One region of the Klebsiella sp. PK18 genome, then DNA from elsewhere that is predicted to be linked to it. Evidence: predicted binding sites of a transcription regulator. Region 1 holds the regulator's gene; each other region holds the start of a gene.
The links. Region 1 encodes LexA, which represses DNA repair genes until DNA is damaged. Its sites were predicted from a motif close to TNCTGTATGTACATACAGNA; they were not measured.

Region 1 (9,919 bases):
GGCCAGGCGCTGGCGGGCAAAGTGCATCCGGGCGACGCGAGCCAGCTTCTGGGCGATGATCTTATCGGTACCGTGCTCATCCGCCATGCGGCGCAGCGACACGGAAGGCGAGAAACGCACGAAACTGTCGCGGCCGAGCCAGGAGACGGCGAAAAATTTCTGGATACCGTTCAGCATCCGCAGCGGCGGATTGACTTCCCCTTTCTCACGACCCGGCGAGCGGCCGAACATCACCGAGACCGGCACCATTTGCACATCGAGGTCCGGATGGTTGCGGTGCAGATCGAGGTAGTCGTGGAACAGCTTGATGGACTCTTCTTTTGGCGTGTAATAGGTAAATACGCGCGGCCCACCGTGGATGAATACGTAACGCGGCAGCAGCGCGCCGTCGATCTCCAGCGGTTCAAGCGGATCGGGTAAATCATGCGCCAGGCATTGGGCGCGCAGCGTCAGCAGGTCCGCCTTGGAATTATAGGGCAGGACGTACATGACCGGACGCGAGGTATCGAGTCCTAATTCCTGGGCAGGCTCTGCCGGAATAGACTTGCTTTTTACCAGCACCCGTAATGGTAAATTCAGTAATTTATAGTAAATTCGTTGCCAGCCGGACATAAACGATGTGAAGCCTCTGGTTAATCATGCAAATGCGCGGCAAGAATAACAGAAAGTGGGCAAAATTTCCGTTACCACGCGGCAAACGCGTACACTCATCGACGTCATTTACGTAAAAAGGTTTTGTGATGGCCAATAATACCACCGGGTTAACCCGAATCATTAAGGCGGCAGGTTACTCCTGGAAAGGATTTCGCGCAGCGTGGATCAACGAGGCCGCGTTTCGTCAGGAAGGTATCGCCGCCATCGTGGCCGTCGCGATAGCCTGCTGGCTGGACGTCGACGCCATCACCCGCGTATTGCTGATTGGGTCGGTCCTGCTAGTGATGATAGTCGAAATTCTCAACAGCGCGATTGAGGCGGTCGTGGATCGTATAGGCTCGGAATATCATGAGCTTTCAGGGCGCGCCAAAGACATGGGATCGGCGGCGGTCCTGCTGGCGATTATCATCGCACTGATCACCTGGGGAACGCTGCTGTGGAGCCATTATCATTAACGTTCTTCGCTAAGCCTCGCAAAATATAAACAATCTGCCGATTTTTGTGTGCCATGTGGTTCCAAAATCACCGGTAGCTGTATATACTCACAGCATAACTGTATATACACCCAGGGGGCGGAATGAAAGCGTTAACGACCAGGCAGCAAGAGGTGTTTGATCTCATTCGGGATCATATCAGCCAGACGGGCATGCCGCCGACGCGTGCGGAAATTGCTCAGCGCTTGGGGTTCCGTTCCCCAAACGCGGCGGAAGAACACCTGAAAGCGCTGGCGCGTAAAGGCGCGATCGAGATCGTCTCCGGTGCTTCTCGCGGTATCCGCCTGCTGACGGAAGAAGAACATGGCCTGCCGCTGATCGGCCGCGTCGCCGCCGGCGAGCCGCTGCTGGCGCAGCAGCACATTGAGGGGCACTATCAGGTCGACCCGTCGATGTTTAAACCCAACGCGGATTTCCTGCTGCGCGTCAGCGGCATGTCGATGAAAGACATCGGTATCCTTGATGGCGATCTACTGGCGGTCCACAAAACCCAGGACGTGCGTAACGGCCAGGTGGTGGTAGCGCGCATTGACGACGAAGTGACGGTGAAGCGCCTGAAAAAGCAGGGTAACGTCGTCGAACTGTTGCCGGAAAACAGCGAATTTACCCCTATCGTTGTCGATCTGCGTCAGCAGAGTTTTACCATTGAGGGTCTGGCCGTTGGCGTGATCCGTAATGGAGAATGGATGTAACGCCTGCCCCTGCGCAGCGTCATCTGATGCATGACGCTGCGACGTTTGTCCTCAATCAGGTCTCCGAACATGCTGCTCAACGCTGCCGATAAAGCGCTGTGGCGCCTTGCGATCCCGATGATTTTCTCCAATATCACCGTCCCGCTGCTGGGGCTGGTGGATACCGCGGTGATCGGCCACCTTGACAGCCCGGTATACCTCGGCGGCGTCGCGGTTGGGGCGACGGCTACCAGTTTCCTCTTCATGCTGCTGCTGTTTTTGCGCATGAGCACCACCGGGCTCACCGCTCAGGCCTGGGGTGCCAAAGATCCGCTGCGACTGGCGCGGGCGCTGGTGCAGCCGCTGACTCTGGCGCTGGGCGCCGGGGTTCTCATCATCCTGTTTCGCCTGCCGCTGATTAACCTCGCTCTGCATATTGTCGGCGGCAGTGAGGCGGTGCTTGAGCAGGCGAGACGGTTTCTCGAAATCCGCTGGCTCAGCGCCCCCGCCTCGCTGGCCAATCTGGTGCTGCTCGGCTGGCTGCTGGGAGTCCAGTACGCCCGGGCGCCGGTGATTCTGCTGGTGGTCGGTAATCTGCTCAATATTGTGCTCGACCTGTGGCTGGTGATGGGCCTGCGGATGAACGTCCAGGGGGCGGCGCTGGCCACGGTCACCGCGGAGTACGCCACTCTCATTATTGGCCTGATGATGGCGAAGCGGGTGCTGACGCTGCGCGGCGTGTCGCTGGCAATGCTGAAAAACGCCTGGCGCGGGGATCTGCGCCGTCTGCTGGCGTTGAATCGGGACATCATGCTGCGTTCCCTGCTGCTACAGCTGTGCTTTGGCGCGCTGACCGTGTACGGCGCGCGTCTGGGCAGCGACATTGTGGCGGTCAATGCGGTACTGATGACCATGCTGACCTTTACCGCCTATGCGCTGGATGGCTTTGCCTATGCCGTGGAGGCCCACTCCGGCCAGGCCTACGGCGCGCGCGACGGCAGCCAGCTGCTGGAAGTCTGGCGGGCGGCCTGCCGGCAGTCTGGCATGGTGGCGCTGGCGTTTGCCCTGATTTATAGCCTGGCGGGGGAGTACATCATCGCGTTGTTAACCTCGCTGCCTTCTCTGCAGCAGCTGGCCGATCGCTATCTGATCTGGCAGGCCATCCTGCCGGTGGTGGGCGTCTGGTGCTATCTGCTGGACGGCATGTTTATCGGCGCCACACGCGGCGCGGAGATGCGGAACAGCATGGCGGTCGCCGCGGCGGGGTTTGCTGTAACGCTGCTTTCGGTCCCGCTGCTCGGTAACCACGGTCTGTGGCTGGCGCTGGCGGTGTTCCTCGCCCTGCGCGGCCTGTCTCTGGCGCTGATCTGGCGTCGCCACTGGCGACACGGCACCTGGTTTAGCTAGTCATTGCCGTTCATCACGGCCATCTATGAATTCCCGCGGTTGCGCGCCGCTTACCGGGGCAACTCAGTAGCCCGGCTCAGCGTAGCGCAAGCCGGGAAAATCGCCTCAGCCTTACCCATCGGTATGATGGTTAAAAATTCCGAATAACGAATCGGTACCAGCATTCTCATCTATAGTTAATACCATGTCCGGTACAAAACGGGCTGTAAACCCACCGAATGATGAGGACGTTATCATGAATAAAGACGAAATCGGCGGTAACTGGAAACAGTTGAAAGGTAAAGCCAAGGAACAGTGGGGCAAACTTACCGATGATGATATGACCGTGATCGAAGGTAAGCGCGATCAGCTGGTCGGTAAAATTCAGGAACGGTACGGCTATGCGAAGGATCAGGCTGAGAAAGAAGTCTCAGACTGGGAGCATAAAAACGACTACCGCTGGTAGCGTTCCGTGGCTCAAAGAATAAAGCATTTGTGTTAGTGCCTGTCTGAATGGCGTAAGGATGCGCCGTTAACCCTGTTTCCCGCTGCGGCTGACGCTCAGCGGGCTTTCTTTTTCAGCTGAATGGAATGGTCGTGCTGGCAGTGTCCCGGCGTGCTGCAGGCTTCGACTTCCACGCAGTCTGCACAAAGGCCGTGAGCTTCAATCACGTTGTGGCGCAGGGCAAAGCCCATTCTGGCCGCTAACGTATGCATGATATCTTCCACCCCTTCCGCCGCCTCTTCCTTCACCACGCCACAGCGGTCACAGATAAACATGGCTGAGCTATGGGTCGGCTGGTCAAAGAGATGGCACAGCACATAGCTGTTGGTCGATTCAACCTTATGAACAAAACCCTGCTCGAGTAAAAACTCCAGCGCGCGGTAAACCGTCGGCGGTTTAGCCTGCGGCTCTTTGTCACGCAGGAGATCCAGCAGATCGTAGGCGCTGATCGCCCCTTGTTGCAGGCTCATCAGGCGCAACACCTCCAGACGCTGTGGGGTCAGGCGTACGCCGCGCTGCGCGCATAGCTTTTCAGCATGCGCTAACATCTCTTGCGAAGGGGTCTTATCCATGAGCATCCTCGGGTTGTGTGAATTTGAATCTGTTACTTTATCACGTTCCTCAGAAAACACCGAGAGCCGGCAGGTGATACGGGTCATACTTCAGATTGTCGGTACCTGCGCCAGTTCCGGGTGCTGGCCGCTGACTTTCGTGCAGACTACGCCTTAGTCGATCGCTAAAACCGTCCTGCCCGATTTAATCGCAACACGCATGACCCTGGGTATGCTATATCTGAAGTGTCTCATTTTCGGGAGAAAACGATGAAACGACCTGATTGCATTCGCCACTGGCGCGAACTGGAAGGGCCCGACGATGCCACTTATCCCGACAGCCCGGAGCGTTTTTCGATTGGCGCGCCGCTGGGGCGCGGTTTACGTCTCAACCGGCTGGGGATCCACCACGAGCGACTGCCGCCCGGGCGGCGCACCTCGTACCCGCACGCGGAGAGCGATGAGGAAGAGTTCATCTACGTGCTGGAGGGCTATCCGGAAGTGTGGATAAACGGCTATCTCTGGAAGCTGGAGCCAGGGGACAGCGTGGGTTTTCCCGCGGGTACCGGTATCTGCCACACTTTTCTCAATAACACCGAGCAGGAGGTTCGTCTGCTGGTGGTGGGCGAGGCCAACAAGAAATACAACCGCATCTATTATCCGCTCAATCCAGGCTATGCCGCGACGCGCCAGGATCGCTGGGTTGACCATCCGCCGCAATTCTTCGGTCCACACGACGGCAAGCCGCGGAAAAAGTAATCGACCCGGGGAAGGGGCGAAGCGCGGCGCACTATGCGCCTGTGGTTTATCTTTGTGCTATAGTAGCGCCCCTTTTTACCCGGATGCTTATTTATTCGCCATGATGCCTGAATCAACGTCACCTGTTTTCCCTGCTCACCGCTTCTCCATCGCGCCGATGCTCGACTGGACTGACCGACACTGCCGCTACTTCCTGCGGCTGCTGTCGCGGCATACGCTGCTGTATACCGAAATGGTGACCACGGGGGCGATTATTCACGGCAAAGGTGACTATCTGGCCTATAGCGAAGAAGAGCACCCGGTTGCTCTGCAGCTCGGCGGCAGCGATCCGCAGGCCCTGGCGCAGTGCGCGAAGCTGGCTGAAGCGCGTGGCTACGATGAGATCAATCTCAACGTCGGCTGCCCCTCCGACCGCGTGCAGAACGGGATGTTTGGCGCCTGTCTGATGGGCAATGCGCCACTGGTGGCCGACTGCATCAAGGCGATGCGCGATGTGGTGTCGATTCCGGTCACGGTGAAAACCCGTATCGGGATTGACGATCAGGATAGCTATGAGTTTCTATGCGAATTCATTGAGACGGTCTCCGGCAAGGGCGAGTGTGAGATGTTTATTATTCACGCCCGCAAAGCCTGGCTCTCCGGCCTGAGCCCAAAAGAGAACCGCGAGATCCCGCCGCTGGATTACCCCCGCGTCTGGCAGCTGAAGCGCGACTTTCCCCACCTGACGATGGCGATTAACGGCGGGATCAAATCGCTGGACGAAGCCAGACTGCAGCTTGAGCATATGGATGGGGTGATGGTCGGGCGTGAGGCCTATCAGAACCCGGGTATTCTGGCCTCGGTCGACCGCGAAATTTTCGGCATCGCCGGCGCGGATGCCGATCCGGTGGCGGTGGTGCGAGCCATGTACCCGTATATTGAGCGCGAGCTCAGCAATGGCACCTATCTGGGCCATATTACCCGCCATATGCTGGGGCTGTTTCAGGGCATCCCCGGCGCTCGCCAGTGGCGTCGCTACCTGAGCGAGAACGCGCATAAAGCCGGCGCCGATATTGCGGTGCTGGAGCATGCGCTGAAGCTGGTGGCCGATAAACGTTAATTTCTGACGAAAACCTGGTGAAATTGACCACGCCTCGCGCACTGACGCGGGGCGTTTTCTTTTAAAGTCAAATGCTTATGTTTGGCATGCTTTTTGTAATACCTGCAGAGTGAAGTATTCATTCGTTGGGGAGAGAACCATGCTGGAACTGCTATTTGTCATTGGATTTTTTGTCATGCTGTTGGTGACCGGCGTATCGCTGCTGGGGATTATCGCGGCTATCGTGGTCGCTACCGCGCTGATGTTCGTCGGCGGGTTGTTTGCCTTGATGATCAAATTACTGCCGTGGCTGCTGCTGGCCGTGGTGGTGGTGTGGATTATTCGGGCGCTGAAATCCCCGAACGGAAACGCTTTTCGCGACAATAACCGTTGGCGTTACTAAGGTATTGAGGGGTCTGTCACAACCTGAACAATTTTGCAGACAACCGCGTAGGCATTACTGAGCAAATCTGTCACTATTAGCGCGTTAACGAATTCATCGCGCTGTACCCTACATACAGCCGAACTAAAAAAAAGTAAGGGCTTCCCAGGTGGAAGCCCTAAACTTTTGTCCCTTTGTCCGCTTACGGCAGCAGCAAACTCGACCCCTGAGTTACCCGGCTTTCCAGAACTTCATGCGCCCGACGGGCCTCGGTCAGCGGATAGGTCTGACTCTCGGGTACGTCCACTTTGATTACCCCACTGGCGATCAGTGAAAACAGTTCACTGCAGGCTTCCGCCAGCTCTTCCCGGTTGGTGATATAGCCCTGCAGCGATGGGCGGGTGACATACAGAGAACCTTTCTGATTCAGGATCCCCAGATTGACGCCGGTCACCGGGCCGGAGGAGTTGCCAAAGCTGACCATCAGGCCGCGTCGCTGCAGGCAGTCCAGAGAGGCTTCCCAGGTATCTTTTCCCACCGAGTCGTAGACCACGGCCACTTTCTTACCGTCGGTAAGTGCCTTGAGCCGCTCCACGATTTGCTCTTCGCGATAGTTAATCACCTGCCAGGCGCCAGCCTCTTTGGCACGCTGGGCTTTCTGCGCGCTGCCGACGGTGCCGATAAGTTTCGCGCCCAGCGCTTTCGCCCACTGACAGGCAATCAGCCCCACGCCGCCGGCGGCCGCGTGAAACAGGAACACTTCATTAGGCTTAATTTCATAGGTTTTGCGCAGCAGATACCAGACCGTCAATCCTTTCAGGAACGATGCCGCGGCCTGTTCGAAAGAGATGGCGTCCGGCAGGACCGCGGCTTTGTCGGCCAGCACATTGTGTACCGTGCTGTAGGCGCCGAGCGCCGACTGCGCGTACACCACCCGATCGCCTACCTTAATGTGCGTTACCCCATGGCCAACTTTACTGACGACGCCGGCTGCCTCGGTGCCCAGACCGCTCGGCAGCGATGGTGGCGGATAGAGGCCGCTACGAACATAGGTGTCGATATAGTTGATACCGATGGCTTTGTTTTCGACCTGAATTTCATGTTCCGCAGGATCGCGGGGCGTGAACTCAACCGCCTGAAGCACCTCCGGCCCGCCGTGTTTTGAAAATTCGATGCGTGTTGCCATGTTCGCTCCTGTGTTGTTCTGAGATTATCCAGTAAGCTTAACAGCCTGCGGCGGCAGCGACGGATTTTCTTATCCGCCTCAGGCCTGCCACGCTTAATGGGTTCTTTAGCGGCAATGGCTTTCTCGCTATACTGTCACGCTCTTTTCCGTATCGGTGAAATGTTAGGCTATGGCAGGAAATAAACCCTTCAACAAACCACAGACAGAAACCCGCGAACGCGATCCGCAGCTCGCCGGGCTGAAAGTCCCGCCGCACTCGATTGAAGCGGAGCAGTCGGTGTTGGGCGGTTTAATGCTGGATAACGAGCGCTGGGACGACGTCGCCGAACGCGTGGTGTCGGAAGATTTCTATACTCGTCCGCATCGTCATATCTTTACCGAGATGGCGCGTCTGCAGGAGTCAGGTAGCCCGATTGACCTGATCACCCTTGCGGAGTCGCTGGAGCGTCAGGGGCAGCTGGACAGCGTCGGCGGCTTCGCCTACCTGGCCGAACTGTCCAAAAACACGCCCAGCGCGGCGAACATCAGCGCCTATGCTGACATCGTGCGCGAACGCGCGGTGGTGCGCGAGATGATTTCGGTGGCCAACGAGATCGCCGAAGCCGGCTTCGACCCGCAGGGGCGAACCAGCGAAGATCTGCTCGATCTCGCCGAATCCCGGGTTTTCAAAATCGCCGAAAGCCGGGCCAATAAAGACGAAGGGCCGAAAAACATCGCCGATGTGCTTGATGCCACCGTCGCCCGTATCGAACAGCTGTTCCAGCAGCCGCATGACGGTGTCACCGGGGTGAATACCGGCTACGACGACCTCAACAAAAAGACCGCTGGCCTGCAGCCGTCGGATCTGATTATCGTCGCCGCCCGTCCGTCGATGGGTAAAACGACCTTCGCGATGAACCTCGTGGAAAACGCGGCAATGCTGCAGGATAAGCCGGTACTCATCTTCAGTCTTGAGATGCCCTCGGAACAGATCATGATGCGTTCTCTGGCCTCGCTGTCGCGCGTCGATCAGACCCGCATTCGTACCGGTCAACTGGACGATGAAGACTGGGCGCGGATCTCCGGCACCATGGGCATCCTGCTGGAAAAACGCAATATCTATATCGATGACTCCTCCGGCTTGACGCCGACGGAAGTGCGCTCCCGCGCGCGGCGTATCGCCCGTGAGCACGGCGGCATCGGACTTATCATGATCGACTACCTGCAGCTGATGCGCGTGCCGTCGCTCTCCGACAACCGTACCCTTGAGATCGCCGAAATCTCCCGCTCGCTGAAGGCGCTGGCGAAAGAGCTGCAGGTGCCGGTGGTGGCGCTGTCGCAGCTGAACCGCTCGCTGGAACAGCGCGCCGATAAACGCCCGGTCAACTCCGACCTGCGTGAGTCCGGATCCATTGAACAGGATGCCGACTTGATCATGTTCATTTACCGTGATGAGGTTTATCACGAGAACAGCGATCTTAAAGGCATCGCGGAAATTATCATTGGTAAACAACGTAACGGCCCGATCGGCACCGTGCGACTGACCTTTAACGGCCAGTGGTCGCGTTTCGATAATTATGCCGGCCCTCAGTATGACGATGAGTAAACCTCTGTCTGTCTTTTTTTAAGGAATTCAAATGCAAGCGGCAACTGTAGTTATCAACCGCCGCGCTCTGCGACACAACCTGCAACGTCTGCGTGACCTGGCGCCTGCCAGCAAACTGGTTGCGGTGGTGAAAGCGAACGCCTACGGACACGGCCTCCTTGAGACCGCGCGAACGCTGACCGACGCCGACGCCTTTGGCGTCGCCCGCCTGGAAGAGGCGCTGCGCCTGCGAGCAGGAGGCATCGCCCAGCCGATCCTCCTGCTGGAAGGCTTTTTTGCTGCGGAAGACCTGGCGGTGATCGCCGCCCAGCGCCTGCATACGGCGGTGCATAGCCCCGAACAGCTGGCGGCGCTGGAGCAAGCCGATCTCCCCGAGCCGGTAACCGTGTGGATGAAGCTGGATACCGGCATGCATCGCTTAGGGGTGCGCCCGGAGGAAGCCGAGGCGTTTTATCAGCGTCTGAGCCAGTGTAAAAACGTCCGCCAGCCGGTGAACGTGGTGAGCCATTTCGCCCGCGCCGATGAGCCGACCTGCGGCGCCACCGAACGCCAGCTGGATATCTTCACCACCTTTACCGAAGGCAAACCGGGGCTGCGCTCTATCGCCGCCTCGGGCGGCATTCTGCTGTGGCCGCAATCGCATTACGACTGGGTACGCCCCGGGATTA
Region 2 (9,919 bases), 120 kb from region 1:
GTGGTGCACTTCGATATCCCGCGCAATATTGAATCCTACTACCAGGAAACCGGCCGCGCCGGGCGTGATGGCCTGCCGGCGGAAGCGATGCTGTTTTACGATCCGGCGGATATGGCGTGGCTGCGCCGCTGTCTGGAAGAAAAGCCCGCCGGACCGCTACAGGATATCGAGCGGCATAAGCTGAATGCGATGGGGGCGTTTGCCGAAGCGCAAACCTGTCGTCGTCTGGTGCTGCTGAACTACTTTGGCGAAGGGCGCCAGGAGCCGTGCGGCAACTGCGATATCTGTCTTGATCCACCAAAGCAGTACGATGGCTTAATGGATGCGCGCAAGGCGCTTTCAACGATTTACCGGGTGAATCAACGTTTCGGGATGGGTTACGTGGTGGAGGTCCTGCGCGGGGCCAACAACCAGCGCATCCGTGACATGGGCCACGATAAGCTGCCGGTTTACGGTATCGGCCGGGAGCAGAGTCACGAGCACTGGGTGAGCGTGATCCGCCAACTGATTCACCTTGGGCTGGTGACGCAGAATATCGCCCAGCACTCCGCACTGCAGCTGACCGAAGCCGCACGACCGGTGCTGCGCGGCGAGGTGCCGCTGCAGCTCGCCGTACCGCGTATCGTGGCGCTGAAGCCGAAGGCGATGCAGAAATCCTTTGGCGGCAATTACGACCGCAAGCTGTTTGCCAAGCTGCGCAAATTGCGTAAAGCGATCGCCGACGAAGAGAATATCCCGCCATACGTGGTCTTCAACGACGCGACGCTGATCGAGATGGCGGAACAGTCGCCACTCACCGCCGGCGAGATGCTCAGCGTCAACGGCGTGGGGACGCGTAAACTTGAGCGCTTCGGTAAAGAATTCATGGCATTGATACGCGCTCATGTCGATGGTGATGATGAGTAGTCAGCCGCGGGAAAAGGTGCCAGAATAGTTTCCCTCTTCACTATTTTCCTGCGAGTTAACTATGCTGATGCTTTTCCTCACCGTGGCGCTGGTGCATATCATTGCGCTGATGAGCCCGGGGCCGGACTTTTTCTTTGTCTCACAAACGGCCATCAGCCGCTCGCGCAGAGAGGCGATGATGGGTGTGCTGGGGATCACCTGCGGCGTCATGATCTGGGCGGGGGTTGCCCTGCTCGGCCTGAACCTGATCCTCGCGCAGATGGCGTGGCTGCATAACATCATCATGGTCGGTGGCGGCCTGTATCTGTGCTGGATGGGCTACCAGATGCTGCGCGGCGCGCTGAAAAAAGAGGCGGTGGCCTCGGCGGAGCCGCAGGTGGAGCTGGCCCGCAGCGGACGCAGCTTCGTGAAGGGACTGCTGACCAATCTGGCGAATCCGAAAGCGATCATCTACTTCGGCTCGGTGTTCTCGCTGTTCGTGGGTGACAGCGTCGGCGCTGGTGCGCGCTGGGGTATTTTCCTGCTGATTATCGTCGAGACGCTGGCCTGGTTTATGGTGGTTGCCAGCCTGTTCGCCCTGCCGGGGATGCGCCGCGGCTATCAGCGGATGGCGAAGTGGATCGATGGTATCGCCGGTACGCTGTTTGCGGGCTTCGGCATCCACCTGATTATCTCGCGTTAACCGGCATGCTGTTTCCCACCCGGCTGTTTCCGGGTGGGGAAAGTGTCAGTGGCGAAGCCGCAGCAGCTCATCCTCAGCCAGACCGGTCATTTCCATAATAGCTGCGTCATCAATACCGCGTTTGCGCATTGCTTCGGCAACCTGCAGCAAGGCCTGGTGTTTACCTTCTTTTATGCCTTGCTGTACGCCTTCCTTGATGCCTTTCTCCATACCTTCTGCAAGCCATGTTTCCGCCAGCGTCATCAGTAATCCTCCATGCTGCGGCACGCGCTGTGCCAGTCCGTACAAGAGTGTCCGAGTATCCTCGGCATCTCCTGCCTGAGCCATATAGTTTACCAATACGGTGATTTGTTGTCCGCTCATCTGCTCCAGCAGTAAGAGATGGGTCAACTTATCCAGCAATTGCGCCATATCGCGCTGGCGGATGTGCTTTTGCACCAGCGTCAGGGCTGCCATGCTGCGGTGCTGCATGATGTCGTCGTCGGGGATCACCGTGATATCGACCAGCGGAAACGCCCCGCTATAGAGCTGGCGGGCGGTCTCAGGATCGGCAAAATTATCCAGCCAGCGCATCGACCAGGGATAGGGGCTGCGTCGTCCCTGATAAAAGAGAATAGGGATAACCAGAGGCAGCGTTTTATGGCCGCTCTCCAGGTGCCGCTGCATGGCGGCGACAGCATAGCGCATTAAGCGAAAGGCCATCAGCTTATCAGGTGCGCTCTGGTGCTCGATCAGAACATGGACATAGCCCGCACCGCGGGTGGTTTCCAGCGAATAAAGGATATCGCTGTAGTAAGGCCTGAGATCGTCTTCGAGAAAGCTGCCGGATTCCAGACGCAGGGTATCCAGTTTGCAGATCTGTATTAACGACGAAGGCAGGTGGAGCTCGATAAAATCGCGCGCCGTCTCTACCCGCGAGAGAAAGGTTTTAAATACCGCATCATGAGGAGTCGCCGTTTCCGCCATCGCCGTTCATCCGTGAATCACGTATCTGGCGGCATCCTGACACGATAGGTTCAACGCCGACAGCGGGTAAAAAAATTAATTACCCGCTTTGCGTGTCGGCTCGTGCAGAGAGAAAGCGTCGTTCACCTGGCGACCCTCTCTTTGCGAGCGAGATTCCATGATTCAGGCGTGACGGGCGGAGGCGAGCAGCGCCCCGACCAGCATAAACAGTGAACCAAAGACTTTGTTCAGCGCCTTCATCTGCTTTGGCCCTTTAATCCATGCTGAAATGCGCTGCGCCAGGGTCGCATAGCCAATCATCACAATGATATCGACGACAATGGTGGTGACGCCCAGAACAAGATACTGCATCACCTGCGGCTGGTGCGGCAGGATAAACTGCGGAAACAGGGCGGCCAGAAACACAATGCTTTTGGGGTTGGTGAGATTCACGAACACCGCGCGCTGGAACAGTTTGCCGCGCGTCTGCGCCTTCGCCAGCGTATTCAGGTCGATCGCCCCCGCCGCCCGCCATTGCTGGATCCCCAGCCAGATAAGATAAGCCGCGCCGGCCCATTTCAGCACTTCAAAGGCCAGCACCGAGCGGGAGAAAAGGGTGCCGAGACCAACACCAACCAGCACGATATGAATAACCAGCCCGGTCTGCAAACCGGCAATCGACGCCGCCGCGCCGCGGTAACCGTGGTTAATGGAGGTGGTCATGGTATTAATCGCTCCGGAACCTGGTGACAGGCTGAGAATGATTGATGTCAGCAGGTAGGCGAACCACCACTCAATGGTCATGAGAAACTCCCTGATTGTCTGTTTTTATGCCACAATACGCTATTGTGTCAGCATTGTGTGATACAGGACAAAAAAACGATTTTCAGCGGTTAACAGGGGTGTAAACCCGATGTTTGGGCAGAAAAAGGACTGGGAAACACGAGAAAACGCGTTTGCGGCCTTTAGCATGGGGCCGCTGACGGATTTCTGGCGACAGCGCGAAGAGGCTGAATTTAAAGGCGTCGATGATGTGCCGGTACGCTTTGTTCGCTTCTGCGCGCAAAATAACGATCGTCTGGTGCTGATTTGCCCCGGGCGCATTGAAAGCTACGTGAAGTATGCCGAAGTCGCCTACGATCTCTTTCACAGCGGCTTTGACGTGATGATTATTGACCATCGCGGCCAGGGACGCTCGGGCCGCCTGCTCTCTGATACCCACCGCGGACACGTCGTCAACTTCAGCGACTATGTCGATGACCTGGCGGCGCTCTGGCAGCAGCAGGTGGTCCCCGGACACTGGCGAAAACGGTTTATCCTCGCTCACTCTATGGGCGGCGCGATTGCCACGCTTTTTCTGCAACGTTACCAGGCGCATTGCGATGCGATTGCGCTCTGCGCGCCGATGTTCGGGATTATCATTCGATTACCGGACTGGATGGTGCGCCATATTCTCGACTGGGCTGAGGGCCATCAGCGCATTCGCGAAGAGTATGCCATCGGCACCGGGCGCTGGCGGGCGCTGCCTTTTGCCGTTAACGTGCTGACGCACAGTCGACAACGCTATCGTCGCAACCTGCGCTTCTATGCCGATGAACCGCGACTGCAGGTTGGCGGCCCGACCTGGCACTGGGTGCGTGAGGGCATGCTGGCCGGCGACGAAGTGCTGGCGAATGTGGAAAAAGACACCGCCCCGACGCTGCTTTTACAGGCAGAGGAGGAGCGGGTGGTCGATAATCTGATGCACGACCGCTATTGTGAATTACGGGCCGCTGCCGGCCATCCCTGTGAGGGCGGTAAACCGCTCGTCATTGAAGGGGCATATCATGAGATCCTTTTTGAAAAGGACGCTATGCGCTCAGTCGCGCTCAATGCCATCGTCGAGTTTTTCAATCGACATACTTAATCCGACGATAACGCTCGTCGCCCTGCTTAGAGGTTAACTTTTTTATGTACCAGGTTGTTGCGTCTGATTTAGACGGCACGCTGCTTTCCCCCGACCATTTCCTGACCCCGTATGCCAAAGAGACGCTGAAATTGCTCACCGCCCGTGGGATCAATTTCGTCTTCGCCACCGGCCGTCACTACATCGACGTCGGGCAGATCCGCGATAATCTCGGCATCCGGTCGTACATGATCACCTCTAACGGCGCCCGGGTTCACGATAGCGATGGTCAGCAAATCTTTGCCCATAACCTCGATCGCGATATTGCCGCCGACCTGTTTGAGATCGTGCGTAACGACCCAAAAATCGTCACTAACGTCTATCGGGAAGACGAGTGGTATATGAACCGCCATCGTCCGGAAGAGATGCGCTTCTTCAAGGAGGCGGTGTTTAACTACAAGCTGTATGAGCCGGGCGAACTGGATCCGCAGGGGATCAGCAAAGTATTCTTTACCTGCGAGGATCACGAGCATCTGCTGCCGCTGGAGCAGGCGATGAACGCCCGCTGGGGCGATCGCGTGAACGTCAGCTTCTCCACCTTAACCTGCCTGGAAGTTATGGCGGGTGGGGTATCGAAGGGGCATGCGCTGGAGGCGGTGGCGAAAATGCTCGGTTACACTCTTGCCGATTGCATCGCCTTCGGCGACGGTATGAACGACGCTGAGATGCTGTCGATGGCCGGCAAGGGCTGCATCATGGCCAACGCCCATCAACGGCTGAAGGATCTGCATCCGGAACTGGAAGTGATCGGCAGTAACGCCGACGATGCGGTCCCGCACTACCTGCGTAAGCTATACCTCGACTGAAAAAGATTGACGACTGGCGAATAACTGTCCAGTCGTCAACCTGACTCTTCGCTACAATGCCTGTTCTTTATCCAACGAGACGACCATTGTGGCGCTGTTAATTATCACCACTATCCTGTGGGCCTTTTCTTTTAGCCTGATTGGCGAATACCTTGCCGGTAGCGTCGACAGCTATTTTTCGGTGCTGATGCGTGTGGGCCTGGCGGCGCTGGTGTTCCTGCCTTTCCTGCGCACGCGCGGCCAGTCTCCGCGCACGATCGTGCTCTATATGCTGGTGGGCGCGATGCAGCTTGGCATCATGTATCTGCTGGCTTTCCGCGCCTATCTCTATCTGACGGTTTCGGAATTTCTGCTGTTTACCGTATTTACCCCGCTGTATATCACGCTGATCTACGACCTGCTCAGCGGACGTAAGCTGCGCTGGGGCTATCTGCTGAGTGCTGCGCTGGCGGTGCTGGGGGCGGCGATTATCCGCTATGACAAAGTCAGCGATCATTTCTGGACCGGGCTGTTACTGGTGCAGTTGTCAAACCTCTGCTTCGCTATCGGCATGGTGGGTTACAAGCGCCTGATGGAGGTACGTCCGATGCCGCAGCACAATGCCTTTGCCTGGTTTTATGTCGGGGCCTTTATCGTGGCGGTGGCAGCGTGGTTTATGCTGGGCAACCCCCAGAAGCTGCCGACCACCACGCTGCAGTGGAGCGTGCTGGTGTGGCTTGGCGTGGTGGCTTCCGGGCTGGGTTACTTTATGTGGAACTATGGCGCCACGCAGGTGGATGCCGGCACGCTGGGGATCATGAACAACGTCCATGTCCCCGCGGGTCTACTGGTAAACCTCGCCATCTGGCAGGAGCAGCCGCACTGGCCGAGCTTTATTAGCGGAGCGTTGGTGATCCTGGCCTCGCTGTGGGTCCATCGCCGCTGGGTCGCTCCGCACTCCGGACAAACGGCAGGTGATCGCAGGCGTGGTTCCGCGCAGAGCGAATAAACGCTTCGGTGACCGGTTGACGCTGTTCGCCATCGCGGACGGCCGCGTACAACCGGCTCCATAATCCCTCACCCAGGGTTTTGGTGACCACCAGGCCCTGGCGTTCAAAGCTTTCCACCACCCAGTGCGGCAGCGCGGCGATGCCCATCCTTGCGGCCACCATCTGGATCAGCAACAGCGTGTTATCGACGCTTTTCAGCTGGGGACTGATGCCGGCCGGCTGCAGGAAATGGCGCCAGATGTCGAGGCGCCCGCGCTGCACGGGATAAATCAGCAGTGTTTCCGCGGCCAGGTCCTCTGGCGTAATCAGCGTCTTCATGGCTAACGGGTGCTCGGGCGCCAGCACCAGACGCACCTCATAATCAAACATCGGCGAGTAGTGCAGACCGCTGCGCGGCAGGATATCGGAGGTCATCACCAGATCCAGTTCGCCCTGCTGCAGCGCAGGCTGCGGGTCGAAGGTCACTCCGGAATGGAAGTCGACCTCCACGTGCGGCCAGCGGGCGCGGAAATTCTCCAGCGCCGGCGTCAGCCACTGAATACAGCTGTGACATTCGATAGCCAGCCGCAGCCGGGTCTGCTGTGGTTCGTTACAGTCCTGCAGGGCGCGAGCGATCTGCGGTAGCACCTGATTGGCCAACTGCAGCAGAATTTCCCCTTGCGGCGTGAAGCGTAGTGGCTGGCTTTTACGCACAAACAAACGGAAGCCAAGGCGCTGTTCCAGATCGCTGAACTGGTGAGACAAGGCGGACTGGGTCTGGTGCAGGGCCGCTGCCGCACCCGCCAGTGAACCGCTGTTCCGCAACGCTTGCAGCGTTTTCAGATGTTTAATTTCGATCATGAAAGTCCTTCACTTCGCCATGAGCAATTTGCGCTTGAGGAATATACAGTAACTGTCAATTATGGATGTGTAAACATCTGGACGGCTAAATCCTTTATCTTTCGAATTTATGGTGCGTTGGCTGCACTTCCTCACCCCAGTCACTTACTTCAGTAAGCTCCTGGGGATGAGCAAGTTTGCCGCCTTCCCTAAATCCGAAATCTTTCGGATTGCAATTATGAGGCTCAAAAAATGACAATTATTAACCACACCCTCGGTTTTCCTCGCGTTGGCCTGCGCCGCGAGCTGAAAAAAGCGCAAGAGAGCTACTGGGCGGGCAACGCCACTCGCGAGGAACTGCTGACAGTAGGCCGTGAGCTGCGTGCCCGCCACTGGGAGCAGCAGAAACAGGCGGGCGTTGATCTGCTGCCGGTGGGGGATTTCGCCTGGTACGACCATGTTCTGACTACCAGCCTGCTGCTGGGCAACGTGCCGGCTCGTCATCAGAACAAAGACGGATCCATCGATATCGATACCCTGTTCCGCATTGGTCGCGGCCGTGCGCCGACTGGCGAACCGGCCGCCGCTGCGGAAATGACCAAATGGTTTAACACCAACTATCACTACATGGTGCCGGAGTTCGTGAAGGGCCAGCAGTTCAAACTGACCTGGACCCAACTGCTGGATGAAGTAGACGAAGCGCTGGCGCTGGGCCACAAGATCAAGCCCGTGCTGCTGGGGCCGGTAACGTACCTGTGGCTGGGTAAAGTGAAAGGTGAACCGTTTGACCGTCTGAGCCTGCTGAATGACATCCTGCCGGTTTACCAGCAGGTGCTGGCCGAACTGGCGAAGCGCGGCATCGAGTGGGTGCAGATTGATGAACCGGCGCTGGTGCTGGAGCTGCCGCCAGCGTGGCTGGAGGCCTTTAAACCGGCTTATGATGCCCTGCAGGGCCAGGTGAAACTGCTGCTGACCACCTATTTTGAAGGCATTAGCGACAATCTCGCGACCATTGCTGCGCTACCGGTCCAGGGGCTGCACGTCGATCTGGTGCACGGCAAAGATGATGTTGCCGAACTGCACAACCGCCTGCCGGCCGACTGGCTGCTGTCTGCGGGTCTGATCAATGGGCGCAACGTTTGGCGCGCCGATCTCACTGAAAAATATGCGCAAATTAAAGACCTCGTCGGTAAGCGCGAGCTATGGGTCGCGTCATCCTGTTCTCTGCTGCATAGCCCGATCGATCTGAGCGTGGAGACGCGCCTTGATGCGGAAGTGAAGAGCTGGTTTGCCTTCGCGCTGCAGAAATGCGGCGAGCTGGCGCTACTGCGCGATGCGCTGAACAGCGGCGATACGGCGGCGATTACCGAGTGGAGCGCGCCAATCCAGGCCCGTCGCCATTCGACCCGCGTGCACAACGCGGAAGTGGAAAAACGGCTGGCGGCGATCACCGCTCAGGACAGCCAGCGTGCCAGCCCCTATGAGGTTCGCGCGCAGGCACAGCGCCAGCGCTTTAACCTGCCGAAATGGCCGACCACCACCATCGGGTCATTCCCGCAAACGACGGAGATCCGCGGTCTGCGCCTGGACTTCAAAAAGGGCAACCTTGACGCCAGTCATTATCGGACGGGGATTGCGGAACATATTAAGCAGGCGATCGTCGAGCAGGAGCGGTTAGGTTTAGACGTACTGGTGCACGGAGAAGCCGAGCGGAACGACATGGTGGAATACTTCGGTGAACATCTGGACGGTTTTATCTTCACGCAAAACGGCTGGGTGCAGAGCTATGGTTCCCGTTGCGTGAAGCCGCCGGTGGTGATCGGCGACGTCAGCCGTCCGCAGGCGATCACCGTCGACTGGGCGAAGTACGCGCAGTCGCTGACCGACAAGCCAGTGAAAGGGATGCTTACTGGACCGGTGACCATTCTGTGCTGGTCCTTCCCGCGGGAAGATGTCAGCCGTGAAACCATCGCGAAACAGATTGCGCTGGCCCTGCGTGATGAAGTGGCGGATCTGGAGGCGGCGGGGATCGGCATCATCCAGATTGATGAGCCGGCGCTGCGCGAAGGGTTACCGCTGAAGCGCAGCGACTGGGATGCCTATCTGCAGTGGGGTGTGGAAGCCTTCCGCCTTAATGCTGCGGTCGCCAAAGACGACACTCAGATCCACACCCACATGTGCTATTGCGAGTTCAACGACATCATGGACTCCATTGCCGCGCTGGATGCCGACGTGATCACCATTGAAACCTCGCGGTCCGATATGGAGCTGCTGGAGTCGTTCGAAGCGTTCGAGTATCCCAATGAGATCGGGCCGGGGGTATATGATATTCACTCGCCGAACGTGCCGAGCGTGGAGTGGATTGAAGCGTTGCTGGCAAAAGCCGCGCAGCGTATCCCGGCGAAGCGGCTGTGGGTTAACCCGGACTGCGGCCTGAAAACTCGCGGCTGGCCGGAAACCCGCGCCGCGCTGGCGAATATGGTGCAAGCGGCGCAGAACCTGCGCCAGTCCGCCTGATCGTTACGCGAAAAATCAAAAAAGGAGGCATTTGCCTCCTTTTTTCATGCATTGGGTGATTATGCTTTTTTGCCGCCATACTGAGCAAACCACGCGAGCATTCGCTGCCAGCCGTCTTTGGCTGACTCTTCATGATAGCTGGCGCGATAGTCGGCGTTAAAGGCATGATCGGCTTCGGGATAGACCACGATTTCCGCTGTGGCGTTGGCCGCCCGCAGCGCCTGACGCATGGTCTCGATGGTGTCCTGTGGAATACTGGCGTCTTTAGCGCCGTACAGACCAAGCACCGGGGCGTTGAGATCGACCGCGA
Region 3 (9,919 bases), 1.5 Mb from region 1:
GGCTGCGGATCAGACGCCCCACCTGCTGAATAAGATTAAAGGAGGCGCTGGGCAAACTCTGTACCTCGAAAGGGTAACGATTAAGGCTTTTCAGCCATTCGCCTTCGGTGATCACCACCGGGCTGTCGATGGGCGGAAAGGCGATTTTATGGATATGTACCTGGCTTAGCAGATCACCCTTTAAATCCAGCCCTTCGGCAAAGGACTGCAGACCCACCAGCACGCTGCGCTCGCCGCTTTCCACCCGTTTGCGATGCAGCTCCACCAGCCGATAGCGCGGCTGGTCGCCCTGCACCAGCAGCATCAGGCGCAGATCGGTCACATGCTCCAGGAAGCGGTTCATCGCCCGCCCGCTGGCAAACAGCACCAGCATCCCGAGATGTTTCTTGCTCTCTACCTGCTGGCGAAAATAGGCCGCCATCTCGGCAATGTGCTGCTCTTCGTTATCCATCAGCGGTTCATAGCGCATTTGAGGAATAATAATTTTCCCCTGCTCCACGTGGTTGAACGGCGAATCCAGCGCCACGAAGCGGTCACCCGCTTTCTCCTTCAGACCACTCATCTCCTGCAGGCGCGAGAAGCTGTTTAGCGAGCGCAGCGTCGCTGACGTCACGACGATATGCGGTACGCTGCGCCACAGCAGCCGTTCCAGCTGATCGCTGACGCGGATGCCGACACAGTGGAACCAGACATGGATCTGGCCGTCGCGCACCACTCGCGTCGCCCATTTGGTTACCGGCGCGCCTGAGGATTGCGCCAGCGACGCCAGGCGCCATAGCTTGCTTTGGCTTTCAAACATGCCGAGCGCGCGGTTCATCTGCAGCAGCACCCGATGCAGGCGCACCACGTCATGGCTGCCGGTCTTTTCGCTGAGATCGTTAAGAAACAGCTCCGCCAGCCCGCGCAGCATCTCGGTGAGCTTCGCCAGCCGCTGGCAGATCTCCATCACCTCCTGCGGCAGTTCGCCCATCGGGAAGCGATGCTCCGCTTCCTGACCGGCGGGCATGTAGAGATTGAGAATATTATTCAACGACGCAATCAGCTCGAACAGCTCTTCGCAATGGCCGGTGAGCCGCTCCGGATTGGCCAGCGGCGGTGTGGTTTTCGGACGAAACTGCTCCATGCAGGTGGCGACCAGCTTGCAGAACAGATCCAGCTGCAGGCGAAACCAGGGGGCGGTGATCTCAGCGCTCATCTCCAGCGCGTCGCGGGCGACGTCCGGCAGATGATGGCCTTCATCGAGGACCAACAGCAGGTTTTTCGGCTCCGGCAGCACTGCCTCGCTCTCCATCGCCGCCATCACCAGCGCATGGTTGGCCACCACCACTTCCGCCTCCTGAATTTCCCGCCGTGCCACGAAGAACGGGCACTCGCGATAGTAGTGGCAGTTGCGGTTCAGGCAGCTGGCCTTATCGGTGCTCAGCCGGCTCCACAGCGCGTCATCGATGGCTTTATCGGTATGATCGCGCAGGCCGTCCCAGCGGTAGCTGTCGAGGTCCTGCTTCAGGGTCGCACACAGCTTCTGCTCGGCCTGGTTGTTCGGGGTGAGATCGTCATCGAGGAAGGCCAGCAGATCCTGCTGCGACGGCTCGGTGCTGGCCAGCGCCGTCAGGTTACGCGGACAGACGTAGCGCCCACGACCGAAGGCGGCGGTAAAGCGCAGGTCGGGAATAATTTTACGCAGCAGCGGCAGGTCTTTACTGTAGATTTGATCCTGCAGGGCGACGTTGGCGGTGCTGACCACCAGCGTTTTTTGTTCCTCCCGGGCGATGGCGATGCCCGGGATCAGGTATGACAGCGTTTTACCGACGCCGGTCGGCGCTTCGATAGCCAGATGCCTGCCCTCTTCCCCGGCGAGAGTTTTCGCCACATCGGCGATCATCTGCCGCTGCGGGGGGCGGGGAATAAAGTCCGGGATCTGTTCCTGAAGCGCCTTATACCAGGCGGCGATTTGCGCTTTCAGCGCAGCGGTCAAAGCCATGAGAAAACCTGAATACTGTATAAACAGCCACTATTGTGCCATTTTTGCCCGCCTGGAGGTATTGCTTTCTGCTGAGTGTGGAAGCGTGCTCGACAAATAGTGTAATGGAAAGAAAAAGGCCCGCCGCCGCGTAGCGGACAGACGGGCCTGAGCCGGGCCGCGTTATCGCGGCCGGGGCATCAGCGTGTTATTCGCCAGCCGGTTTACGCGGACGACGGCGGCGCGGCGGTTTGCCGTCCTGCGTACGCGCTTTCGGCGCCTCGCCGTCCTGACGGCGCGGGGCGCTGTTCTGGCTGCGCGGCTGTCCGCTGCGTCCCTGACCCTGGCCACCGCGTCCCTGACCTTGCCCACGACCGCCGCCGCGCTGCTGGCGACCGTTCTGGATAGGTTCGGCTTTAATGGACGGATCCGGCTCATAGCCGGCAATCGCGATGCGCGGGATCTCTTTTTTCAGCAGGCGCTCGATATCGCGCAGCAGCTTATGCTCATCCACGCACACCAGCGACAAGGCTTCACCGGTGGCCGCCGCGCGGCCGGTACGGCCGATACGGTGGACGTAATCTTCCGGTACGTTTGGCAGCTCGTAGTTCACCACGTGCGGCAGCTCTTCGATATCCAGACCACGGGCGGCGATATCGGTCGCCACCAGCACGCGAATGCCGCCGGATTTAAAGTCGGCCAGCGCGCGGGTACGCGCTCCCTGGCTCTTGTTGCCATGGATCGCCGCGCTGCGGATGCCGTCTTTATTAAGCTGCTCCGCGAGGTGGTTGGCGCCATGCTTGGTGCGGGTAAACACCAGCACCTGCTGCCAGTTACCTTCGCCGATCAGCTGCGACAACAGTTCGCGCTTGCGGTTCTTATCAACGAAATGGACGTGCTGGGTGATCTGCTCGGACGCGGTGTTGCGACGCGCCACTTCCACTTCCAGCGGGTTGTGCAGCAGTTTCTCGGCCAGGCCCTTGATCTCGTCGGAGAAGGTCGCCGAGAACAGCAGGTTCTGTCGACGCGCCGGCAGTTTAGCCAGTACGCGACGGATGTCATGGATAAAGCCCATATCCAGCATGCGGTCCGCTTCGTCCAGCACAAGGATTTCCACGCTATCAAGGCTGACCGCGTTCTGATGTTCGAGGTCCAGCAGACGGCCCGGGGTGGCAACGAGGATGTCGACGCCACCGCGCAGCTTCATCATCTGCGGGTTGATGCTCACGCCGCCGAATACCACCAGCGAGCGAATATTCAGGTACTTGCTGTAATCGCGGACGTTCTCGCCCACCTGCGCCGCCAGCTCACGGGTCGGGGTCAGGATCAGCGCGCGCACCGGGCGGCGACCCTTTGCGTGCGGCTCTTTGTCAATCAGGCGCTGCAGCAGCGGCAGGGTAAAGCCCGCCGTCTTACCGGTACCGGTCTGGGCGCTGGCCATCAGGTCGCGCCCCTGCATTACTGCCGGGATCGCCTGCTGTTGGATAGGGGTCGGCTCAACGTAGCCCTGCTCAGCGACAGCGCGCAGGATATCGGGATTCAGGCCAAGGGAATCAAAAGACATAACAACTCCGAACCGCCCCGGCCCGGTGAAGGGCGTAGTTTTCAGGGAGATTATTGCGATAAGAGATGGCAAAAACCACAATGCCATGAAGGGGCGCAGTCTAGCAGATTTTGTGACAGGCCGCATAAAATCTGCAAAAGAATACCGCGCCTGGCTGGCGGGCATGAGAAGGCCGCTGAGCGAGCTCAGCGGCCTGGTGCGTCATGGCAAAGCGATTAACGCAGACGATACTTAAGTTTTTCAACGATCTTCGCGGTGGAGATGCCGTAGCGATCGTGAAGGGTCGGCAGCGCGCCGGCTAACAGGAACGCGTCGGGCAGCCCCACAGTATCCAGCTCACAGCGCATACCCTTACGCATCAACAGCGCGGCCACCGCCTCCCCCAGGCCGCCGACCGCGGTGTGGTTTTCCGCAGTCACCACCAGACGACCTGGCTTCGACGCCTGTTCAATAATCGCTTTTTCATCCAGCGGTTTGATGGTCGGCACGTGCAGGACCGCCACGCTGATGTTATCGGCCCGCAGCTTTTCAACCGCCTCCAGCGCGCGCATGGTCATCAGCCCGGAGGAGATGATCAGCACATCGTTGCCGTCCTCCAGCAGCTTTGCTTTACCCAGTTCGAACTGATAGTCGTATTTATCCAGCACCAGCGGCACCTTACCGCGCAGCAGGCGCATATACACCGGCCCCTGGTGATCGGCAATGGCCGGCACCGCCTGCTCTATCTCCAGCGCATCGCAAGGATCGACGATGACCATGCCGGGGATACCGCGCATAATCGCCAGATCTTCAGTGGCCTGATGGCTGGGGCCATAACCGGTCGTCAGGCCCGGCAGCGCCGCGCAGATCTTCACGTTCAGATGCTCTTCAGCGATGACCTGATGAATAAAATCATAGGCGCGACGGGTTGCAAAGGCGGCATAGGTGGTGGCGAAAGGAATAAATCCCTCCTTCGCCATTCCCCCCGCCGCCGCCATCAGCAGCTGCTCGGCCATGCCCATCTGGAAGAAACGATCCGGGAAGGCCTGGGCGAAAATATGCAGATCGGTATATTTTGACAGGTCCGCGGTCATGCCGACGATTTCCGGACGCTGCGCCGCCAGTTTTGACAGCGCGACGCCGAAGGGCGCAGAGATGGTCGCCTGGCCCTCATCGGCAATCGAGGCGATCATCGCCGACGTTTTTAAACGGGGTTGACTCTGGCTCATTACAGCACTCCTTCTGGTTTGTTAGCATCCAGCACCGCAATCGCTTTTTGCCATTCGTCGGCATCGACGCGAATAAAATGGTTTTTATCGCGGGTTTCGAGGAACGGCACACCTTTGCCCATCAGCGTGTCGCATAAAATGACCCGCGGCTGGTTGCCGGAATAACTTTTCGCGTTGTCAAAGGCGGCCATCACCGCCGGCAGATCGTTACCGTCCACGCGCTGTACGTACCAGCCGAAGGCGGCCCATTTTTCATGCAGCGGCTCAAAGCCGAGGATTTTGCGTGAATCGCCGTCGGCCTGCTGTTTGTTGACGTCGACCAGGTTAATCAGGTTGCTCAGGCCATAGTGAGCCGCCGACATCGCCGCTTCCCAGGTCGACCCTTCGTCCAGCTCCCCATCGGACATGGAGTTGTAGACCCAGGCCGTGCTCTGTTTCTGCCGCAGCCCAAGCGCCATGCCGACGGCAATGGACAGCCCCTGTCCCAGCGAACCGCCGGACATCTCCATGCCTGGGGTGTAGGTCGCCATGCCGGACATCGGCAGGCGGCTGTCGTCGGAGCCGTAAGTTTCCAGCTCGGCTTCCGGGATAATGCCCGCCTCCAGCAGCGCGGCATAATAAGCGATAGCGTAATGGCCATGAGAGAGCAGGAAGCGATCGCGCCCCTCCCACTCGGGATCTTCCGGACGATAGGTCATGGCGTGGCTGAAGGCGGTGGCCAGCACATCGGCATAGCCCAGCGCCTGGCCGATATAGCCCTGCCCCTGCACTTCCCCCATTTGCAGGGCGTAACGGCGAATACGCCATGCCGCCGCGGCGACTTTTTGTGATTCGGTCATCTTCATCTGTTTGCCTCGCTTAGTGAATTAACATGCCGCCGTTAACGTCCAGGGTAATACCGGTGGAGTAGGAAGAGAGGTCGCTGCCGAGGAACAGCGCGGCGCGCGCGATGTCTACCGCGTCTCCGAGGCGATTCATCGGGATCCCGGCAAGAATGTTGGCCGTCATGTCGTCGGTCAGCTTGCCGGCGGTAATGTCGGTCTGAATCAGCCCCGGGGTGATGCAGTTAACGCGGACGTTATCCGGGCCAAGCTCGCGCGCCATCGCCCGCGCCAGACCCAGCACCCCGGCTTTTGCCGCGCTGTAGTGCGGGCCGCCGAAGATACCGCCGCCGCGCTGGGCGGAAACGGACGAGATGCAGACGATGCTGCCGGATTTTTGCGCCCGCATGGTGGGAATAACCGCCTGCGACATCAGCAGCGTGCCGCGCAGGCTGACATCAAGTACTGCGTCATAATTGGCGCGCTTGATATCCATCAGCTTCAGCGGTTGGGTAATCCCGGCGTTATTCACCAGCACATCAACCCGGCCATATTTCGCCAGAATTTGTTCGATGGCCGCCTGCACCTGCACTTCGTCGGAGACGTTCGCCGCCAGGCCGAGATGGCCTTCGCCTAATGCCGCCGCCGCGGTTTTGCTGGCTTCACCATTGAGGTCGATAATGACCACTTTCGCGCCGTTGTCGGCGAATAATTTCGCGGTGGCGAAACCCAAACCGCGAGCGGAGGCCGCGCCAGTAATAATGGCGACTTTATCTTCTAATAACATAGTTTCACTCCATGACATTACGTCATATTAATTAACAGGATATATTTCCGTTATTGTGGTTCATCGAGGAAAAGAATCACCACCAAACCAATGGCGGCGCAGATACCAAAATAGGTAAATACAGAATTAAAACTCCCGGTTTTATCAAGTAAGAAACCGGCTGCCATCGGCGCGACAAATCCACCGAAGTTGCCGCCGCTATTAATTATGGAAGAGGCGATTGGATAGGTTTTGCTGTCCGAAACGGCCATACCGTAGGCGGTAAAAGCCGGCCAGCCGATATTCAAACAAAAACCGACAAAAAATAATCCAATACAGACCGCCAGGGTGCTTGCCGGGATATTCAGCATAATTAACATCATGACCACCGTTGACACGGCAGTAAACATCATGGTGGGTTTACGTCGGCGGCCCAGGACTTTATCTGAAATCCACCCGCCGCCAATCGCGCCAATAAAGCCGCCGATGCACGGCATACTGGCCACGAAACCCATACTCATTACATCAAAGCCACGCTCTTTGACTAAGTACAGCGGGATCCAGGTTAATAATCCGTACAGCACGCTAACCATCATAAAATACGCCAGGCAGTCACCGAGAATATTTTTTGAGGTGAATAAGCCTTTCGCCGTATCAATTGGCGCCATCTTCTTTACCCGAATGATTTTATCCAGCCAGGTGAATCGATCGGCAATTAATATATTTTCGCGTACGCTATTATTATGACTTTCACGCCCGGCATTAATCTCTGCCAGTTCACTTTGTGAAACAAATCCGCTTTCTGATGGCTTTGACTTCACCAATAGATACCAGGCTATCGCTGCCACAATCCCGGGTATCGCGAAGGAGAAAAAGACCCACCGCCAGCCCCAGGTCACCGCAATCCACACCGCCAGCGGCGGGACAATAATCGGCGCAAACATGGTCGCCGCGATGTAAACGCCGGTTGCTGTGGCTTTCTCTTTTGGTGGAAACCAGTTATTTATGGTGGAAGCCAGCCCCACCGGGCAAGGCCCTTCGCTTAGCCCCAGTCCCAGCCGCACCAGCTTCAGGCCAAACACGGAGCTCACCGTGCCCATCAGCCAGGTAAAGGCGGAGAAGCCGAAAATGGACAGCGAAACCAGCCCCCGGGTACCGCGTTTGGCGATGAAAAAACCGGCCGGGATCTGGCTTACCGCATAGCCGAGGAAAAACATACTGGCGATGGCCCCGGCTTCAAAATTATTGATATGAAACTCATCAATGATAAACGGCAGAACCGCGCCAATATTGGTTCTGTCGGCGTAATTGATGGCATACACCAGGAAAATCATCGTCAAAACCACGAAACGATATTTCGTTTTCCTGGCGTCAGTACAGACTAGTGTATCTATACGTGACATAGGGTTTCCTCATCTTATACCTCATCCACTTCGCTGCCCGTTGCCGCTTCGGATCACCGCGTTTTCACTTTCCATACAGCAGCAAAAGATAAATATCTTTTCGCTCAGCTAAACAGGTGGTTAGGTGTTTTATAATGGCGATCTCAAAGCATCGCCGTTTGTGATCAGGCCTGTGAGAGGAATATAACAACCCCAAAATGAAACGGTATTCAAAAAACCTCAATTATGATTGAGAAAAATTGAGTTAGTGACTTCCCGCAAATTTTTAGTCTTTACTGACACGCGCGCTTTTAACGAGATAAATTGTTAAGCCCATCACAAATTAAAATCATTTTTTTCCTTTTCCCTATGCTGGCTATCACGACTGCGCCACGCTGTTCGCTATTTTCTTTTAGAAACGCCCTGCCCAGGATGCTGCCATGAGTCAACCGCTGCCCAATAAAAATTTGCCGATGCCCTCTTTACGCAATATCCAGGCCTTTATTGAAGTCGCCGCTACCGGCAGCCTCAACCTGGCCGCAGAGAATCTCAATATTACCGCCTCGGCGGTCAGCCATCAGATAGCCAGCCTGGAGCACTTTCTGGGGAAAAAACTGTTCTCCCGCAGCAGTAAAGGCGTCATGTTAACGGCGGTGGGAGAAAAATATCTCAAAGAGGTCTCCGGGGCGCTGAATATGATTGGCCAGGCCACCAGCCAGGTGATCAACGATATCCATCAGGATTATTTACGTATTCACTCGGCGCCGAGCTTCGGCCTGCTGTGGTTGATGCCTCGCCTGGATAAATTTCGCCAGGCGTGGCCGGAGTTAAAAATCAGCCTGACCTGTTCCTACGAAAGCATCCAGTTCTCCCGGGATAATATTGATATCGATATTCGTCACGGGCTATCACAGTGGCCAACGCTGTTGGTCAGAACCATTAAAAATGAGTGCGTCTTGCCCTACAGCGCAGCGTCTTATTTAGCCAGCCATCCTGTGCATGCGGTGGAAGATCTGCTGGCCTGCGATCTGATCCACTCCGACAGCACCTTAATTAACTGGAGCAGTTGGCTGTCGTGGCACAAGGTCCGCGGCTGGCATAAAAACTTCATTTTTAATTTCGACCGGTCGTACATGAGCATCGAGGCGGCCAGAATGGGGATGGGCGTGATCCTCGAAAGCAATCTGCTGGCCGGCGGGCACGTGCGTCAGGGGCAGCTGACGCCGGTATTTGACGACGAGCGGAGTATGCCGGTCGGCGCGCACCACTTCGTTCTTCCCCATGCCAATGAACAGAAGGAGAAGGTCCAGCGTTTCTTCGCCTGGGTCGCCGGGGAGCTGAAAGAGGAAGGGTTCCATATTTGATCCCGGCTGGTGGACAAACCGCCGATCGAGGCCTAAAGTTAATCAATCGATTGATTAACTTTTACCGAGCGCGATGACTAGTAAAGGCGAACAGGCAAAAAATCAGCTTATCGCGGCCGCTATCGCCCAGTTTGGCGAGTATGGTCAGCATGCCACCACCCGCGATATCGCCGCCCAGGCCGGGCAGAATATCGCCGCTATCACCTATTATTTTGGCTCGAAAGACGACTTATATCTCGCCTGTGCCCAATGGATCGCCGATTTTATCGGCGACAATTTTCGCCCACAGGCCGAAGCGGCGGAGGCCCTGCTCGCCGGGAAGTCGCCGGATCGCCAGGCAATACGCGCCCTCATTCTCAACGCCTGCCATAACATGATCCTGCTGCTGACCCAGGATGATACGGTCAACTTAAGCAAATTCATTTCCCGTGAGCAGCTGGCGCCGACCGCCGCCTACCATCTGATCCACCAGCAGGTGATCGCCCCCCTGCACCACTATCTCACCCGGCTGATTGCCGCCTGGACAGGCCGCGATGCCGGTGATACGCAAATGATCCTCCACACCCACGCCCTGCTGGGCGAGGTGCTGGCTTTCCGTCTTGGGCGTGAAACCATCCTGCTGCGCACCGGCTGGACGCAGTTTGACGCGCAAAAGACCGAACAGATTTTCGAGGTCATTACCTGTCATATCGATTTCATTCTGCAAGGGTTATCGCAAAGGAGTTTGGGCTGATGAAAAAACCCGTCGTCGTCATTCTGTTGATCGTGATTCTTCTCGCCGCGCTGGGCGGCGGCTGGTGGTGGTACCAGAGCAGCCGGCAGCAGCCGCTGACCCTGTATGGCAATGTCGATAT

Region 2: the regulator LexA is predicted to act here: its motif matches at 7,145-7,164, upstream of metR (HTH-type transcriptional regulator MetR).
Region 3: the regulator LexA is predicted to act here: its motif matches at 1,995-2,014, upstream of dinG (ATP-dependent DNA helicase DinG).

The regions. Positions count from the first base shown of each region.
Region 1 covers NZ_CM173493.1:5,270,994-5,280,912, reverse strand. The annotation lists gene plsB (glycerol-3-phosphate 1-O-acyltransferase PlsB) at 1-612, opposite strand, end outside; gene AC3EMD_RS25860 (diacylglycerol kinase) at 741-1,109, shown strand; gene lexA (transcriptional repressor LexA) at 1,232-1,840, shown strand; gene dinF (MATE family efflux transporter DinF) at 1,910-3,226, shown strand; gene AC3EMD_RS25845 (CsbD family protein) at 3,462-3,671, shown strand; gene zur (zinc uptake transcriptional repressor Zur) at 3,767-4,282, opposite strand; gene AC3EMD_RS25835 (cupin domain-containing protein) at 4,532-5,020, shown strand; gene dusA (tRNA dihydrouridine(20/20a) synthase DusA) at 5,121-6,119, shown strand; gene pspG (envelope stress response protein PspG) at 6,259-6,501, shown strand; gene AC3EMD_RS25820 (quinone oxidoreductase) at 6,683-7,666, opposite strand; gene dnaB (replicative DNA helicase) at 7,836-9,251, shown strand; gene alr (alanine racemase) at 9,283-9,919, shown strand, end outside.
Region 2 covers NZ_CM173493.1:5,390,960-5,400,878, reverse strand. The annotation lists gene recQ (ATP-dependent DNA helicase RecQ) at 1-906, shown strand, start outside; gene rhtC (threonine export protein RhtC) at 968-1,588, shown strand; gene AC3EMD_RS26400 (Rpn family recombination-promoting nuclease/putative transposase) at 1,634-2,554, opposite strand; gene rhtB (homoserine/homoserine lactone efflux protein) at 2,717-3,337, opposite strand; gene pldB (lysophospholipase L2) at 3,447-4,439, shown strand; gene yigL (sugar/pyridoxal phosphate phosphatase YigL) at 4,484-5,284, shown strand; gene AC3EMD_RS26380 (carboxylate/amino acid/amine transporter) at 5,373-6,272, shown strand; gene metR (HTH-type transcriptional regulator MetR) at 6,160-7,113, opposite strand; gene metE (5-methyltetrahydropteroyltriglutamate--homocysteine S-methyltransferase) at 7,345-9,609, shown strand; gene AC3EMD_RS26365 (dienelactone hydrolase family protein) at 9,669-9,919, opposite strand, start outside.
Region 3 covers NZ_CM173493.1:3,776,566-3,786,484, forward strand. The annotation lists gene dinG (ATP-dependent DNA helicase DinG) at 1-1,981, opposite strand, end outside; gene rhlE (ATP-dependent RNA helicase RhlE) at 2,169-3,524, opposite strand; gene AC3EMD_RS18455 (transketolase family protein) at 3,740-4,732, opposite strand; gene AC3EMD_RS18460 (transketolase) at 4,732-5,577, opposite strand; gene AC3EMD_RS18465 (SDR family NAD(P)-dependent oxidoreductase) at 5,591-6,340, opposite strand; gene AC3EMD_RS18470 (MFS transporter) at 6,391-7,722, opposite strand; gene AC3EMD_RS18475 (LysR substrate-binding domain-containing protein) at 8,142-9,065, shown strand; gene cecR (transcriptional regulator CecR) at 9,139-9,798, shown strand; gene hlyD (secretion protein HlyD) at 9,798-9,919, shown strand, end outside.